4 regions of the Micromonospora arida genome follow, and region 4 is predicted to be linked to each of the others. Evidence: riboswitches for the same ligand, from Rfam matches in the RefSeq annotation. Region 4 holds a riboswitch; each other region holds the start of a gene.

Region 1 (4,107 bases), on a different contig from region 4:
CGATGATGGTCCCGACGATCCGGCCCTGCCCGCCGAACAGGCTGGCTCCGCCGATGACGGCGGCGGCGATGACGTCGAGTTCCAGCGAGATCCCGTAGTTGGGCTGGCCGGAGTTGACCCGGGACGCGGCGATCATGCCGCCCAGCCCGACCAGCACGCCGGCCAGGACGTACACCCCGGTCAGGTGCCGCCCGACCCGGATGCCGGAGCGGCGGGCCGCCTCCAGATTGGAGCCCATCGCGTAGGTGTACTGACCGAAGCGGGTCTGGGAGAGCAGGAAGGCGACCCCGACGGCGACCAGGACGGTGATCACCACGGCGAACGGGATGCCGAGGATCTGCCCGTTGCCGAGCAGTTGGAAGGACCGCGGCAGGCCGTACACGCCGACTGCTCCGGTGATGATGAAGACCAGGCCGCGACCCACGGACATCGTCCCCAGTGTCGCGATGAACGGCGGAATCCGGGCCACCGTCACCAGCAGGCCGTTCAACAGCCCGGCCAGCGCGCCGACGCCGATCGCGACCGCCGTCGCCGCCCAGAGCGAGAAGCCGAGGTCGCGCACGACCATCGCGCCCAACACGCCGGCGAGCGCCGCGACCGACCCCACGGACAGGTCGATGCCCTTCGTGATGATGACCATCGTCTGGGCTGTGGCGATGATGGCGATCACCGCCGTCTGGGCCCCGATGTTGAAGAGGTTGTCCGCTGTCAGGAAGTAGGGACTCGCGAAGGTCAAGGCGATGAACAGAACGACCAGCGCGGTCGCGGCGGTGAACTCGGAGACGGCGTGGGAGATCCGTTCCCGGAACCAGTCGCTGAGTTCGCCGCGCTGTGTGCCGGCGGTTGCCTCGGCGCTACTCATCGTCGGACCTGACCTCCCCAAGCGCGGCGCCGGCGTCCGACGGGGACCCGCCGACGAGCCGAACGCCTGTGAGCGACCGACCCCGCTTTAACGGTGGTGCGGCTAGGTAGCCACACATCCCTTGGAGATAGGTCTGATGTTTCCCACGATCAGGCGTTACCTTGCCACGCATTCACGCATGTTGCCAAGGTCTTGCGCGCATGTTTTGCCATCGTTACCTGCACAGTCGAAGGCATACGTCCGATCAAATCGACATCGCTGCCGCCGTCAGCATGTTATCGATAACATGCTATGTCCCCAGTTGGGAAGGCGCTGCCGCCTCAGGACGGGGCCAACCGGTAGACCCGGCTGACGGTCTGGCGCCAGATCGCGGCCCGCTCGTCGTCGGTCAGCGGGTCCAGCAGGTCATCGAGGACGGTGACCCAGCGGGTGTACGAGGTGGCGAGCAGGCACACCGGCCAGTCCGAGCCGAACATCAGCCGATCCGGCCCGAACACGTCCAGGGCGTGCTCGACTGCGGGCCGCAGGTCGGCCGTCGTCCAGGACCCACCGTCCACCTCGGTCACCAGGCCGGAGAGCTTCGCCGTCGTGTTGGGCTCAGCCGCGAGCGCCCGCAGGTCGCGCTGCCAGTCATCGAGATCGGCGCGCCCGAGCGGGGGCTTGCCGAGGTGGTCCAGGACAAACCGCACCTGGGGCAGGTCGCGGACGAGCCGGGCGGCCGCCGGCAGCTGACGATGGTGCACCAGGAGGTCGAAGGCGAGGCCGGCGGCACCGACCGCGGCGATGCCGTGCCGCACGTCGGGGCGGTCGAGATAGGTCGGGTCCGGTTCGGACTGGACCGGGTGGCGGATCCCGACCAGCCGTTGGCCGCCGCGCGCCCTGCGTAGTCGGGCGAGGCGACGGTCGACATCGGCGGCGGTGAGGTCGACCCAGCCGACGACCCCGGCGATGAGGGGATCGTCGGCCGCGATGCCGAGCAGCTCGGGCGTCTCCGACCGAACGGCGACGGACTGGACGACCACGGTCTGGGTGACCCCGGCGGCCCGGGTCGCCGGGGCGAGCTCGACCGGCGTGAAGTCGTCGTCGATCGCGGCCATGGTGTGCGGGTCGATCCAGGGCTGTGGGTGCCGCGCCCGGACCCAGAGGTGATGATGCGCGTCGACGATGCCCGGCCGTCGCGCGACCTCGCCGGTCGTCACCGGACCCGTCCCGGCGCCTTCTCGTTCACTCCACACCCCGCCCAGCCGCTGATCGAGCCCTCCGGGTCAACCCGGAGCCACAGAGTCGATCTGGCAGGTTGACCATGTTAGCGGTAACAGACTGTTGTTGAATCCCGGAACGCGCGCCACGACCAGCTCCCCGCAGTGTCGCCTTTTGGTCTGACGAATCCACCGGCGCCTGCGGCTGGGGCGCCTCGCTGACGTGCCGGCATCCGGACGCGGTCGGGGCGCGGGGTCCGGGTTGACCGTCTGAGGCGGCACCGCTACCGTCGACCCACTATCTGCGGCGACGCGAGGGAAGCCGGTGTGAATCCGGCGCGGTCGCGCCACTGTGAGCGGTTCCCCAACCACAACTGGGGGCCGCGAGCCAGGACGCTCGGTCGTCCGCAGCCTTGCGATGGGGACGCGTCATCCCTGGGGAGGTTCGTGTATTCATGTCCAGCTCCGCTTCCAGCCAGCCGGTGGTGCACCCCGCTGGCAGTGTCCGTCTACTGTGGCCGGTCCTGGCGACCGTTGCCGTGCTCACCCTGCTGGCGTACCTCGTCGCCTTCGACCAGGGGGCGGTGTCCCGCAGCGGGATGTACCTGCACGAGCTGATGCACGACGGCAGGCACCTGCTGGGTGTCCCGTGCCACTGAACACCACCACCACTCCCCCGTTCGTCGCCGTCCTCGTTCGCGGGCTGCTGGCCGGCCTGATCGCCGGCCTGATCGCCGGGACGTTCGCGTACGTCGCTGGCGAACCGCACGTCGAGGCAGCCATCGCCATCGAGGAGGCGGCGACGCACGCCGCGCCCGCCGCAGGCGCGCACGATCACGAGGACGCCCTGGTCGGCCGGACGGGTCAGCGCGGCGGTCTGTTCCTCGCCACCGGCCTGTTCGGGGCCGCGATGGGTGGCCTGCTGGCCACGGCGTACGTCCTGCTGTCCCGGCGGCGGCGCGGCGACGACGACGGGCGGTCCGGTCTGCTGCTGGCCGGCGCGGCGCTGCTCGGCGCGGTGATCGTGCCGTTCCTCAAGTACCCGGCGAACCCGCCGGCGGTCGGCGACCCGGCCACCATCAACCAACGGACCGTCACCTACCTGTTGATGGTGGTGCTCGGGCTGGTGGCCGTGTGGGCCGGCTCGCTGGGCTACCGGTCGGTCGGCGCCCAGGCGCCTACGTGGCTGCGCGCCACCGCGGCCGTGGGCGGGTTCCTGCTGGTCACGGCAGTGTCGTACGTGGTGATGCCGTCCTTCCAGGAGGTTCCGGCGGACTTCCCGGCGACCCTGCTGTGGAGTTTCCGACTTGCCTCGCTCGGCACCCAGGTCGTGCTCTGGACCGGCATCGGCCTGCTGTTCGCGGCCCTGATGCACCACGAGCGGCGTCGTCGGGCCGGCACCGCACTGCCGAGCACATGACCGGCACCAGCCTCCGGCTGGTCGCCCACGGTCACACCGCCGCTCTGCGCCGGACCCGCTTCGGCGGCGCCGACGACGGCCTGGACGAGGGTGGCCTGCGTGCCGCACTCGCCCAGGCCCAGGCGGGTGCGGACCGGCGCGGGCCCCTCGGCGTGAACGCCACCTGCCTGTCCAGCCCCGCGGTGGCCGCCCGACAGACCGCCGACGCCTTCGGCCTGCTGCCGACGATCGAGACCGCGTTGGCCGACTGTGACTACGGGGACTGGTCCGGCCGGTCGCTTGAGGAGATCGCTGAATCGCAGCCGCAGGCGCTGCACGACTGGCTGTCCGCACCGGAGTCCGCGCCGCACGGCGGTGAGTCCGTCACGGCCGTGCGGGATCGGGTCGGCGGCTGGCTGGACGAGCAGCAGAAAGCCGGTGGACGCGTCATCGCGGTCACCCACCCACTGGTGATCCGGGTCGCGGTGGTGCACGCCCTCGGCCTTCCGATGGCGACGTACCGGCAGGTGGACGTGGAGCCGTTGGCGGTCGTCCGGCTCACCAGCCGGGGCGCAAGCTGGCAACTCCGACTGGGCGCGCCGCTAGCGGCTTGAGTTCGCACCGAACGGCGTCGCGGTGCTGCGGTC
Region 2 (4,107 bases), 610 kb from region 4:
GCCTCGTCGTCCAGGGGAGCCTCCGTTCGGATCACACTCATGACACCGCCCACCCGCCGCGGGTTCCACCCGGATCTCCCGGCGTAGGTCAGCTCTCTCCCATCCGGCGTGCAGCGTATTGCCAGCAATCGGTGCTGCACTGGAGGGACGTCGAGGAGAGGGGCGGGCATGAGCTGGTTCAACCGCCGATCACGGGGTGCCGAGGCGACCCCGACGAAGCTGGACCGGGAAGCGACCCGCGACGACCTCGCGGCGCTGGAGGCGTTCGTGGCCACCCGGCGCGGGGTGGAGTTCTACCTGGAACCGGAGACCACCGCGACGGACACCACAGTGGTGGCGATCGCCCACGACGGCGAGTGGATCCGCCGCCGTACCGGAACACCCCGTGCGGCCGGGGCCATCGCCCGCAAGCACGCGGTGCCGCTGTACGAGGCGGCGCGTACCGGTTACCCGGAACGGATGCGGACCTGGAGCCGGGCCCACCCGGAACGCCACGCCCGCTGAGGCCAGCTCAGTGCGGCTGGGCCGGCGCGGGTTCGTGGAGAACGTTGCGGGGGCGTTGCCGCCTGGATCAGGCGCCCTCGACGGCTGAGCGGGCCTGCTCGACCGTCATCGGCTCGGCGTGGCTGGAGACGTACCACTGGTAGGTGTCGTCGAGCAGTCGCCGGACCAGGCCGAGGTCCAGGTCGTCCTCCGGCCGACGCAGGTGCGCCGGCGGCGGGTAGAAGCAGTCGCCCAGCAGCATCACTCCCGAGTCGGGCACCAGCACCACTGCCGAATCCGGTGCGTGCCCGCCGCCGACGTGGCGTAGCCGAACTCCGACCGGCAGCTCGTCCACGTCGGCGAAGGTCCGGGTCGGCGGCAGGATGGCGAAGTCTTCCCAGGACGCCATCGCGCGTGCGCGGGCTTGAAAGCTCGGGCGCAGGCGGGGATCGGCGCGTACCTGCTCGTGCAGGTAGCGGTGGCTCCACGGCCGGGCGGCCTCGGCGCGCAGCAGCGACACGGCCGTCTCGTGCCCGACGATCTCCACCCCGGGCCAGGCGCAGGCGCCCCACACGTGGTCCCAGTGATGGTGGGTGTAGACCAGCCAGCGCGGCTCCGGTAGCCCGGCGGCGGCCAGCGCGGCCTGGATCTCGCGGGCGTGCGCGGGGCTCTGCCCGGCGTCGATCATCACACTGCCGCGTTCGTCGGCGACGACGGCGACGCCGGCCTGGACCGCCTCCGGGTCGGGATCGCCCGGGCAGAGCCAGACCCGGCCGGCCAGGTGGTGGAACTGCGGGGCGACCAAGGTGATCGACCTCCGAGATTGATCACGGACACTGGTGTGGCGTTCGCCGATCCTAGGCGAGGGTGTCGCATGCCACCGTCCCCTCAGACGATCGGCGCAGGCCAGGGTAGGTGCTACCCCCCTTTGCTCTGCTTACCTATATGCACCGGGCACGGAGCGTCACTGGCGCCTATAGGTAAGCAGAGCAAAGGACGTCCGGCATTGATCTGGGGCATTGCGCTGTGCGGAGTCGCGCTCGCAGCAATCGCTGAAGCTCGATGAGTGCCGTCCGCCTGGCGGGGCCGGACCGGCGTTGACCGGCGGCGCGGCGGTGTGGCAGCATTCGCGGCCTGACGGCAGTGAAGGAAGTCGGTGCGAATCCGACGCGGTCCCGCCACTGTCACCGGGGAGCGATCCCCCCTCGTGAGTCACGGCCGTGTGTCTGCGGTTGGAAGGCCGGGGGAGAGCGTCGATCCGGAAGCCAGGATACTTCGGCCGTCGGGACGTACCCCAGGGCGTGGACACCCGAGGAGGACCCGATGACGCACGGCGTCTCATTCATCGACGATTATCGTCGTATTGCGCTCCAGGCAGTGCATTCCAAGGACACCGGCCACCGGCACCGCTGAGCTGATCGCCCGGCGCTGACCGTCCCCGACCCATGCGTCGGTGCGCCGTTCGCTCGGGCCGTCGTACCGGCTGACGCCGTACCCACCCGCATCGTCCCGGTCGCCCCCGTGAGGGCCCAGGGCGTCACTCTCCGGAGCCTGCCGTGCGCATCCTGCTGCTCTCCACCGCCGACACCGATCTGCTGGCCGCCCGCGCCAGCGGTGCCGACTACCGGTTGGCCAACCCCGCCCGAGTTGCCGCCGACGAGGTGCCCGCCCTGCTCGACGGGGCCGCCCTCGCCGTCGTACGCCTGCTCGGCGGTCGGCAGGCGTGGCCGGACGGCCTCGCCGCCGTGCTCGCCACCGGCGTGCCGACGATCGTGCTCGGGGGTGAGGCGCTGCCCGACGCGGAGCTGATGGCGATCTCCACAGTGCCGTCCGGGGTCGTCACCCAGGCGCTGGCGTACCTGGTCGAGGGCGGACCGGACAACCTGGCGCAGCTGGCCCGGTTCCTCTCCGACACGGTGCTGCTCACCGGCGAGGGGTTCGCCGCACCCGCGCCCACCCCGGCGTACGGCGTGCACGGCGAACACCCCGCCGACCCGGATCGGCCCACAGTGGGAATCGTCTTCTACCGGGCGCACGCCCTCGCCGGCAACACCGGATTCGTCGACGTGCTCGCGGACGCGGTCCACCAGGCCGGCGGCAACCCGCTGCCGATCTTCTGCGGCTCGCTGCGCGGGCTGACCGCGGGCGCCGGCCCACTCGGGCTCTTCGCCCGCTGTGACGCGCTGCTGGTCACGGTGCTCGCGGCCGGCGGTGCGGTCGCCGCGGACGCCTCCGGTGGCGGCGACGAGGACGCCTGGGACGTGGGCGTGCTGGCCGCCCTGGACGTGCCGATCATCCAGGCGCTCTGCCTGACCAGCACTCGGGAGCAGTGGGCCGGCAGCGACGCCGGGTTGTCCCCACTGGACGCCGCGATGCAGGTGGCCATCCCCGAGTTCGACGGCCGGATCGTCACAGTGCCGTTCTCGTTCAAGCAGATCGACGCGGACGGGCTCTCGGTCTACGCCGCCGATCCCGAGCGGGCCGCCCGGGTCGCCGGGATCGCGGTGCGCCACGCCCGGCTGCGGTACGTGCCGCACGCCGACAAGCGGGTCGCCGTGGTGCTCAGCTCGTACCCCACCAAGCACTCCCGGGTCGGCAACGCCGTCGGGTTGGACACCCCGGCCTCGGCGGTCCGGCTGTTCGCCGCGCTGGCCGAGGCCGGCTACTACCTGGGTGACGCGCCACCGCCCGACGACGGCGACGCGCTGATCCACGCGCTGATCGCCGCCGGTGGTCACGACGTGGAGTGGCTCACCCCGGGGCAACTGGCCGCCGCCGAGGCCCGGATACCGGGGCCGACGTACCGGCGCTGGTTCGACCAGGTCCCGGCCGAGCTGCGCGAGCGGATGCGGGAGCACTGGGGTGAGCCGCCGGGCGAGCTGTACACCGACGGCGGCGACATCGTGCTCGCCGGGCTGCGCTTCGGCAACGTGGCGCTGCTGATCCAGCCACCCCGCGGCTTCGGGGAGAACCCGATCGCCATCTACCACGACCCGGACCTGCCGCCGAGTCACCACTACCTGGCCGCGTACCGCTGGTTGACCGCGCCGGCCGCGGACGGCGGCTTCGGCGCGGACGCCGTGGTGCACCTGGGTAAGCACGGCACCCTGGAGTGGCTGCCCGGCAAGGGCCTCGGCCTGGCCGCCGACTGCGCCCCCGACGCGGTCCTCGGCGACCTGCCGCTGGTGTACCCGTTCATCGTCAACGACCCCGGAGAGGGCACCCAGGCCAAGCGGCGGGCACACGCCGTGGTCGTCGACCACCTGGTCCCGCCGATGGCCCGCGCCGAGACCTACGGCGACCTGGCCAAACTGGAACAACTGCTCGACGAGTACGCGACAGTGCAGGCCCTCGACCCGGCCAAGGTGCCCACCGTACGGGCCCAGATCTGGGACCTGGTGCGCGCCGCCGAGCTGCACCACGACCTGCACGCCGAGGCGATGCCCGACGCGGACGACTTCGACGACTTCGTGCTGCACCTCGACGGGTACCTGTGCGAGGTCAAGGACGTGCAGATCCGCGACGGGCTGCACATCCTCGCCGACGCGCCCACCGGCGAGCCCCGGGTCAACCTGGTCCTCGCGGTGCTGCGCGCCCCGCAGATCTGGGGCGGCGCCCGGGCCC
Region 3 (4,107 bases), on a different contig from region 4:
GGCTCCTCGATCCACAGTGGCTTGAACTGGGCGAGGGCGGTGACCCACTCGATGGCCTGACCGACGTCCCACACCTGGTTGGCGTCGATCATCAGGTTGCGATCCGGTCCGAGGATCTCCCGCGCGATCGCGCATCGGCGGATGTCGTCGTCGAGGTTGGCACCCACCTTGAGCTTGACGTAGCCGTAGCCGGTGTCCACCGCTTCCTGACACAGGCGGCGCAGCTTGTCGTCGCCGTAGCCGAGCCAACCCGCCGAGGTGGTGTAGGCGGGGTAGCCGGTCCGGTCGAGCTCGGCGAGGCGGGCGGCCTTCGTGCCCTCCTTGGCCCGCAGGATGGCCAGTGCCTCGTCGCGGGTCAGCGCGTCGGACAGGTAGCGCAGGTCCGCGATGTCGACGAGTTGCTCGGGGGACATGTCGACGAGCAGCCGCCACACCGGCTTGTCGGCGAGCCGGGCGACCAGGTCCCACGACGCGTTCAGCACGGCCGCCAGGGACAGGTGGACGACACCCTTCTCCGGACCGAGCCAGCGCAGTTGCGAGTCGGAGGTGAGGAGGCGGTAGACCGCGCCCATGTCCGCTGCCATCGTCGCCACGTCCAGGCCCACGAGAAGCTGTGCCTGGTGGACTGCCGCCGCCGCGACGATGTCGTTGCCTCGACCGATGGTGAAGGTCAGGCCGTGCCCCGCGAGTGGCGCGCCCACGCCGTCGACGCCGTCGGTGTGCAGGACGACGTAGGCCGCCGAGTAGTCGCCGTCCTTGTTCATGGCGTCTGACCCGTCAGCGGTCAGGGAGGTGGGGAAGCGGACGTCTTCGACGGTGACGGCGGTGATCTGCGGCATGCGCTCCTCGCCCGACTAGGCTAAAGATCAGATGATCACTGGGAGTATACGGAGAGCCGCTCCAGCACGTCAACGATGTCGATCACCGCAGACCCGCAGACATATGATGTTTGCCTCGCCGGGCTGATCCGCCTTGCCGCCCATCGTGCCGGTTGGCGGGCGAAGGTAACGGGAGTGGCGGTCTGTGAGATTGGATGTTCCACTCCTGTTGGGGCATTGACGGCGACACATGGATGCGGCCTGCGCCACCATGGCCTGGATACATCGCATCTTTGTCGACTGTCGACAGCCGGTGGAGAGCCCCCGTCTCCGGTGCCTGGCGTCGGTCGGCGTGGCGTTGTCGGTCGGGGCGGTGACGGTGATCACCGAGTCGGCGCCGACACGCCCGACACCGACATGTGGGGTGTGACAACGGCTGCGCCCCTATATATGGTGTCGGGCGTAGCTGGTTCGGCCGCTCATCCGGGGCGGTCGAGGCAACAGGGAACCCGGTGGAAATCCGGGACTGTCCCGCAGCGGTGAGTGGGAACGACCGCCGTCAACAGCACTGGGCCACCAATCGGCCTGGGAAGCGACGGCCAGTAGGAGACCGGCGAGACCGGTCGTGCCCGCGAGTCCGAAGACCTGCCAGCGCGCCGCGTACCCGCACCCGGGTGGGCGGCGGTCCGAGGCCGCGTGGGACGGCTGACGCCACCTGACCCCACGCCGGACTGGCGTGGCGTCCGTCGGTGTCTGTCTCCTCGCGTCCGGGCCACCAGGTCTCGAACTCCGAGGAGCGAGTGGTGACAGTCACCGAGGTAGTCCCGGCCAGCGGCGACGCGACAGTGCGGCGGACGCCGATGCAGGTCCGCAAGCGCGACGGCGGCACCGAACCCGTGGACGTGAACAAGATCGTCCGTGCGGTCGAGCGGTGGGCCGACGACCTGACCGACGTCGACCCGATGCGGGTGGCCACCCGCACGATCAGCGGCCTCTACGACGGCGCGACCACTGCCGAACTGGACCGGCTGTCCATCCAGACCGCCGCCGAGATGATCGGTGAGGAGCCGCAGTACTCGCGCCTCGCCGCGCGACTGCTGGCCGGCTACGTCGACAAGGAGGTGCGTCGTCAGGGCATCACCTCGTTCAGCGCGGCGATCCGGGTCGGCCACGCCGAGGGCCTGATCGGTGACGACACCGCCGCGTTCGTCGCCGCACACGCCGCGACCCTCGACCACGCCATCGACCCGGACGGCGACCGCCGGTTCGAGTACTTCGGCCTGCGCACGGTGTACGACCGCTACCTGCTGCGCCACCCCACCAGCCGACTGGTGCTGGAGACCCCGCAGTACTGGCTGCTGCGGGTGGCCTGCGGCCTGTCCCGGACGGCCGACGAGGCGGTCGGCTTCTACCGGCTGATGTCCAGCCTGGCCTACCTGCCCAGCTCGCCGACCTTGTTCAACTCCGGGACCCGGCACACCCAGATGTCCTCCTGCTACCTGGTCGACTCCCCGCTCGACGAGCTGGACTCGATCTACCAGCGGTACGCCCAGGTCGCCAACCTGTCCAAGTTCGCCGGTGGCATCGGCATCGCGTACTCCCGGGTCCGCTCCCGGGGAGCGCTGATCCGGGGCACGAACGGGCAGTCCAACGGGATCGTGCCGTGGCTGCGCACCCTGGACGCGAGCGTCGCCGCGGTGAACCAGGGTGGCCGGCGCAAGGGCGCGGCCTGCGTCTATCTGGAGCCGTGGCACCCGGACATCGAGGAGTTCCTGCAACTGCGGGACAACACCGGCGAGGACGCCCGACGTACCCACAACCTCAACCTGGCCAACTGGGTGCCGGACGAGTTCATGCGCCGGGTCGAGGCCGACGAGCTGTGGTCGCTGTTCGACCCGCACGAGGTGCCCGAGCTGCCCGACCTGTGGGGGGAGCGGTTCGACGCCGCGTACCGGGAGGCCGAGGCGCAGGGGCGCTACGTGCGGCAGGTCCCGGCACGGGAGCTGTACGGGAAGATGATGCGGACCCTCGCCCAGACCGGCAACGGCTGGATGACCTTCAAGGACGCCGCCAACCGGCTCTGCAACCAGACCGCCGAGCCGGGCAACGTGGTGCACCTGTCGAACCTCTGCACCGAGATCGTCGAGGTGTCCAGTGACACCGAGACCGCCGTGTGCAACCTCGGCTCGGTGAACCTCGCCGCCCACCTCACCGACGGCGGCATCGACTGGGAGCGGCTGCGCGCCACGGTGCGGACCGCGGTGACCTTCCTCGACCGGGTCATCGACATCAACTACTACCCGACCGCGCAGGCGGCGGCGAGCAACCCCCGCTGGCGGCCGGTCGGACTCGGACTGATGGGCCTCCAGGACGTCTTCTTCGCGCTGCGGCTGCCGTTCGACTCGCCGGCCGCGCGGGAGCTGTCCACCCTGATCAGCGAGGAGCTGTACCTGACCGCGCTGGAGACCTCCGCCGACCTGGCGCGCGACTTCGGCGCGCATCCGGCGTACCCGCAGACCCGGGCCGCGCGGGGCCAGCTCCAGCCCGACCTGTGGGGTGTCGAGGGTACGCAGACCGCGCGGTGGGCCGCGCTGCGTGAGCGGGTCGAGGCGTACGGGCTGCGCAACTCGCTGCTCGTGGCGGTCGCGCCGACCGCGACCATCGCCTCGATCGCCGGGTGCTACGAGTGCATCGAGCCGCAGGTGTCCAACCTGTTCAAGCGCGAGACCCTGTCGGGGGAGTTCCTCCAGGTCAACACCGCTCTGGTGCGCGAGCTGAAGGCCCGCGGTCTGTGGACCGAGCGGATCCGTTCGGCGATCAAGCGGGCGGAGGGGTCGGTGCAGGACATCGCCGAGCTGCCGGCCGGCGTACGGGAGCTGTTCCGCACCTCGTGGGAGCTCCCGCAGCGGGCGCTGATCGACCTGGCCGCCGCCCGCGCCCCGTTCATCGACCAGTCCCAGTCGCTGAACCTGTTCCTGGCCGCGCCGACCATCGGCAAACTCTCCTCGATGTACCTGTACGCCTGGAAGGCCGGGCTGAAGACCACCTACTACCTGCGCTCGCGCCCAGCGACGCGGATCCAGCAGGCCACCGTCAGCGCTGTCGCACCCGTCGTCGTCGACGCGGAGGCGCTGGCCTGCTCGCTGGAGAACCCCGAGTCGTGCGAGGCCTGCCAGTGACCCCCGCCGACACCACCGACGCCAGCACCACCGACACGAGGACCACGCACATGCTGCTCGACCCCGGGATGGACCTGACTCTCCGCCCGATGCGCTACCCGCACTTCTTC
Region 4 (4,107 bases):
TCCTGGGTCAGGATCAGATCCGGCTTCAACCGCTCCAGCATGGCGACGTGGAGCTGGTACAACGACGAGCCTCGGTGCGCGTCACCGGCGATCGCCGCCGAGATCTCCCGGCTCGTCAAGGTCTCCGGCAGGGACGTCGCGGTCACCGCCGGGACGTCGGCCAGGGCCCCCGGCGGCCAGTCACACTCGTGGGTACGGCCGACCAGGTGCCCGGTCAGGCCGAGCATGGCCACGATGTCCGTGGCCGCCGGCAGCAGGGAAACGATGCGCACAACCGCCTGCCTACCAGGCGCGACCGCGCCACGTCCACTTGTGCGAGCCGTCGCTGTAGGGGAACTTCTCGTCACCGGGCCGCAGGATGCTCACCGAAGCCAGCTGAGGAAGCGTGCCGACTCGCAAACGTGTCGACGGCCAGTGGAAGGACCTTGGTCAGCCCTTGACGGAGGGCCGAGGCGCTAACGGATGGTGAAGGTCAGCGGGTTCGAGATGCCGATACCGCCGTGGGAATCATGGACCCGCACGGTGAAGGTGGACGACGTGCCGGCCGACAGGGCCGTCTGGAACTGGTAGCGCTGTCCGCTGTTGGTCGGCGTCACGGCCAGCCGGGTCGCCCCGAGGTACAACTCCACGCGGCTGACGAGGTCCCCGGGGTCGGTGTCGGCGACGTCGGCGACCAGCGTGACGGTCGTCGGCTCGAGGAAGTAGGTCTGCCCGCCGGGGGTGCTCAACGCCACTGCCGGCGGGTGGTTGGTGCCGGTGGACGCCGGCGTCACCACCGTGACCAGCAACGGCGGCGCAGCGCCAGACAGCGACTGGTCGGTGCCGGCCGAGACGTACAGCACGAAGGTGGTGCTGGTGCCGGGCTCCCCGATCGGTGGTGTCCACAGCGCCTCGAACCGGTCACCGGTCGTCCTCACCCCCCGGGCCACCGTGACGCCGTCCACCCGGAACGACACCGAGGTGATGCTGTGTCCGCCTCCCACGGTCGCGGTCGCAGCCAGCGGGACGGTTCCCGGCGTGGTGTACACCGCGCCGGCGGTCGGGCTGAGCCAGGTGACGATCGCCGGCCAGTCAGCGACCGGCGGTGTGGTCGTCCGGGTCGGCGTCACGCTGGGCAGGACGCCGCCGGTGCACGTGACGCCGTTGAGCGTGAACGACGCTGGTATGGGGTTGCTGCCCGACCAGGCGCCAACGAAACCGATGTTCGCGGAGCCATTGGTGCCAAGGGTCGCGTTCCAGCCCAGATTGGTCGCGCTGACCTGCTGGCCCGCCTGGGCCCAGGTGGCGCTCCAGGTTTGCGTGAGCCGCTGGTCGACTGCTGGGAACGCGAACCGCAGCGTCCACCCGTTGACTGGGTCACCCAAGTTGGTGACCGCGATGTCGGCGTGGAAGCCACCGGTCCACTGGCTGGTGACGACGTAGTTCACCCGACACCCGGCCGCCGCGTTCGCCGCACTGGCGTGTGAGATCGCGGCCATCATCGCGACCATGGCAACAGCGATGGCGGCCACAGCAGTCAGCGACTTCCGCATGGCACACCTCGCCGTAAATAGTTGGACGTCTATGAATATCTCGACTGTCCTGCTGCTCCACCTTCCTGTCAAGGCACGCACGGCAGTCCTGCCGCCGGCAGGACAACGGACAGCCCGCCATGGCTGATCGGTAGCGGCCACAGCGCCGAACAGGCAGAAGAGTGGACAGCGCAGCTTCCCGCCTGGACCGCGACTGACCGCCAGGTCCTGGACGACTTCGCGTCAAAGAACGCAACGAAGTGGGCGGCCAAGTCCCGGCAGAAAACCGAGCGCCGGGTACGCGAGCCTGCAATGTGGACCGGCGAGTGAGCAGATCACCAGACTGACGGCCATCAGTCAGCCTGCGAGTCACAGCGCGGGTGCACCCTCTCGTGATGTGGGCGCCGGTAGCGGTAGTACCAGCCGGGTCAGTCGTCTTCGGCACCGTCGAGCAGCGCGCGCCGCAGCGCCAGCCGGTGCTTCCGGCGGATCTCCGCCTCCCGGTACCGCCGCCGGTCACCGTCGGTCTCCGGTAGCAGCGGCGGCACCGTACGAGGCTGGCCGTCGTCGTCGATGGCGACCATGACCAGGTGGGCGGTGGCCACGTCGGTGGGTGGCACCGCCCGGTCCCACCGGTCGGCGGTCACCTTGACCGCGACCTCCATCGAGCTGCGACCGGCCCAGGTGATCCGCGCGTCGACATGCACGACGTCGCCGACCCGCACCGCCCGCAGGAACGCGGTCTCGTCGATGGCGGCGGTGACCGCCGGCCCGTCGGAATGGCGGGCGGCGACCACACCAGCGACGGAGTCGATGAGGTTGAGGATCCGGCCGCCGTGGACCGTACCCATCAGGTTGGTGTGGTGCTGATCCATGATCTGCGACAGGGTCAGGTGCGACGCCGACGGCGCTCGGCCGGCGATCGTGGTGGTGTCGTGCACAGCGGTAGTCCGTCCCTCGGGAAACCACACCGCCGGAACACGGGCACACGCTGACGAGGACACACCGGCGCACACCGCCCGGCACGTCACCCGCTCAGCCCACCCGCGAGGCCGACGGCAGCGCACACGGTTGTGTACGCGGCGCGGGCAGGTCTTCGGACTCGCGGGCCCGACCGGCTCCACGCCGGTCCCCTACTGGCCGTCGCTTCCCAGGCCACTGGCCCAGTGCTGATGACGGCGGTCGTTCCCACTCACCGCTGCGGGGCAGCCCCGGATTCCCACCGGGTTCCCTCTTACGACGCCCGGCCAGCTCATGACCGGGCGAACCAGCGCCACCGGGAGCATAGCTGGCCAGGGGCGACGGCCTCTCAGGCCGGCCTACCACCCGGAAGGTGTTCGACTTTAGCCATGTGAGGAAAAAGTTCGTCACCTCTTGTAAAAAGTCTCAGCGCAGTGAGGATATTCAGATGCGTCGTCACCCTCAGATTCCTGGGCGGGTGGTCTCGGGCCTCCTCGCGCTCCTCCTCGCCTCGGCGGTCGCTCTCCTCGCGTCCGCTCAGCCCGCCGCAGCTCACGGGACCCTCGCGATGTCCACGCCGGCGGGTGGCGCCACGGTGCGCGAGCCGTTGACGTCGGTGCAGCTGTTCTTCACCGAGAAGGCCGCCGTCAACGCGTTCTTCACGATCACCGCGCCGGGTGGCATCCGGGTCGACAATGGCTGGTCGTACGGGGAGCCGAAGCCGCTGGACAAGCCGGTGCGCGAGTACTTCATGGTCAACGGGCAGTTCGAGCCACGCGAGTACACGACCGGGTTCCCCGCGACGGTGGCGGTCGCGCACCTGCCGGCCAAGGGGCAGTACTCGGTGAGCTACCTGTCGGTCGCCTCGGACGGCGACCCCGTACGCGGCACTTTGACCTTCCGCTACGACGGGCCGGTGACGGCGGCGCCCAAGGGGTGGAGCCCACCGTCGACCCAGCCAGATCCGGCGCTGTTGGCCACCGCCGAGCAACACGGGTCGTCCGGGCAGGCGTCGGCAGTGCCGACAGTCGCGGCCGAGACGGCGGTTCCACCGTCCGCGGCAGCGGCTGCGCCGACCGGATCGACTGACGAGAGCGGCCCCGGAGCGGTCGCGTGGGTCGGCCTGGCGGTGGTCGCGGTGGCGGCCGCGGCGGCCGGATTCGTCGTCTGGCGTCGGCGGACGACCCCCACTGGCAGACCCGCCGGCCGGGGCCGTACCGCGTCGGCGACATCCGCTCGACGCGGCGCCGGCACCCGTCCCGGGACCAGGACCGCCGGCACCAGGACTGCCAGCGCCAAGGCCACCGGTAGCAAGCCCGCCGTTGCCAGGACTGGCGGCGGCAGAGCGGTCAGTGACAGGACCGGAGCAGACAGGACCGTCGCGGCGACCGGCAGCGGTACGCAGACCTCGGACGGTAAGCGGCGACCCAGCGCCGTGCCGGCCGCCCGTAAGGACGCCGCCGTCGTCGTGGCTCGGACGGGCGTGGCTGTCGATCCGACTCCGACCGACGAGAACGCGAAAGCCCCCGCCACGACGGACAGTCGACCGCCCGTCGACTCCGGGGCATCGCCTGACCCGGATCTGGCCACGGCGACGCCCGGGTCCCGGCTGAGCAACACCAGCCTGGCACTGTTC

Evidence for each region. A riboswitch is a leader RNA that binds a small molecule or an ion and turns the genes downstream of it on or off. The one in region 4 is predicted to bind cobalamin.
Region 1: it holds a riboswitch for cobalamin, as region 4 does, so the genes downstream of both, ACFYP0_RS15970 (CbtB domain-containing protein) here and ACFYP0_RS05480 (acyl-CoA thioesterase) in region 4, are expected to answer to the same signal.
Region 2: it holds a riboswitch for cobalamin, as region 4 does, so the genes downstream of both, cobN (cobaltochelatase subunit CobN) here and ACFYP0_RS05480 (acyl-CoA thioesterase) in region 4, are expected to answer to the same signal.
Region 3: it holds a riboswitch for cobalamin, as region 4 does, so the genes downstream of both, ACFYP0_RS16005 (ribonucleoside-diphosphate reductase subunit alpha) here and ACFYP0_RS05480 (acyl-CoA thioesterase) in region 4, are expected to answer to the same signal.

What each region holds. Positions count from the first base shown of each region.
Region 1 covers NZ_JBIALC010000004.1:400,784-404,890, reverse strand. Annotated here, with positions in the region: gene ACFYP0_RS15980 (ABC transporter permease) at 1-862, opposite strand, end outside; gene ACFYP0_RS15975 (amidohydrolase family protein) at 1,183-2,061, opposite strand; cobalamin riboswitch at 2,336-2,481, shown strand; gene ACFYP0_RS15970 (CbtB domain-containing protein) at 2,517-2,720, shown strand; gene ACFYP0_RS15965 (CbtA family protein) at 2,711-3,481, shown strand; gene ACFYP0_RS15960 (histidine phosphatase family protein) at 3,478-4,074, shown strand.
Region 2 covers NZ_JBIALC010000001.1:568,991-573,097, reverse strand. Annotated here, with positions in the region: gene ACFYP0_RS02855 (RNA polymerase sigma factor) at 1-41, opposite strand, end outside; gene ACFYP0_RS02850 (hypothetical protein) at 169-504, shown strand; gene ACFYP0_RS02845 (MBL fold metallo-hydrolase) at 572-1,288, opposite strand; cobalamin riboswitch at 1,605-1,781, shown strand; gene cobN (cobaltochelatase subunit CobN) at 2,040-4,107, shown strand, end outside.
Region 3 covers NZ_JBIALC010000004.1:408,428-412,534, forward strand. Annotated here, with positions in the region: gene ACFYP0_RS16000 (enolase C-terminal domain-like protein) at 1-839, opposite strand, end outside; cobalamin riboswitch at 1,269-1,485, shown strand; gene ACFYP0_RS16005 (ribonucleoside-diphosphate reductase subunit alpha) at 1,679-3,997, shown strand; gene ACFYP0_RS16010 (ribonucleotide-diphosphate reductase subunit beta) at 4,048-4,107, shown strand, end outside.
Region 4 covers NZ_JBIALC010000001.1:1,179,664-1,183,770, forward strand. Annotated here, with positions in the region: gene ACFYP0_RS05470 (ABC transporter substrate-binding protein) at 1-272, opposite strand, end outside; gene ACFYP0_RS05475 (cellulose-binding domain-containing protein) at 456-1,532, opposite strand; gene ACFYP0_RS05480 (acyl-CoA thioesterase) at 1,940-2,386, opposite strand; cobalamin riboswitch at 2,582-2,798, opposite strand; gene ACFYP0_RS05485 (copper resistance protein CopC) at 2,920-4,107, shown strand, end outside.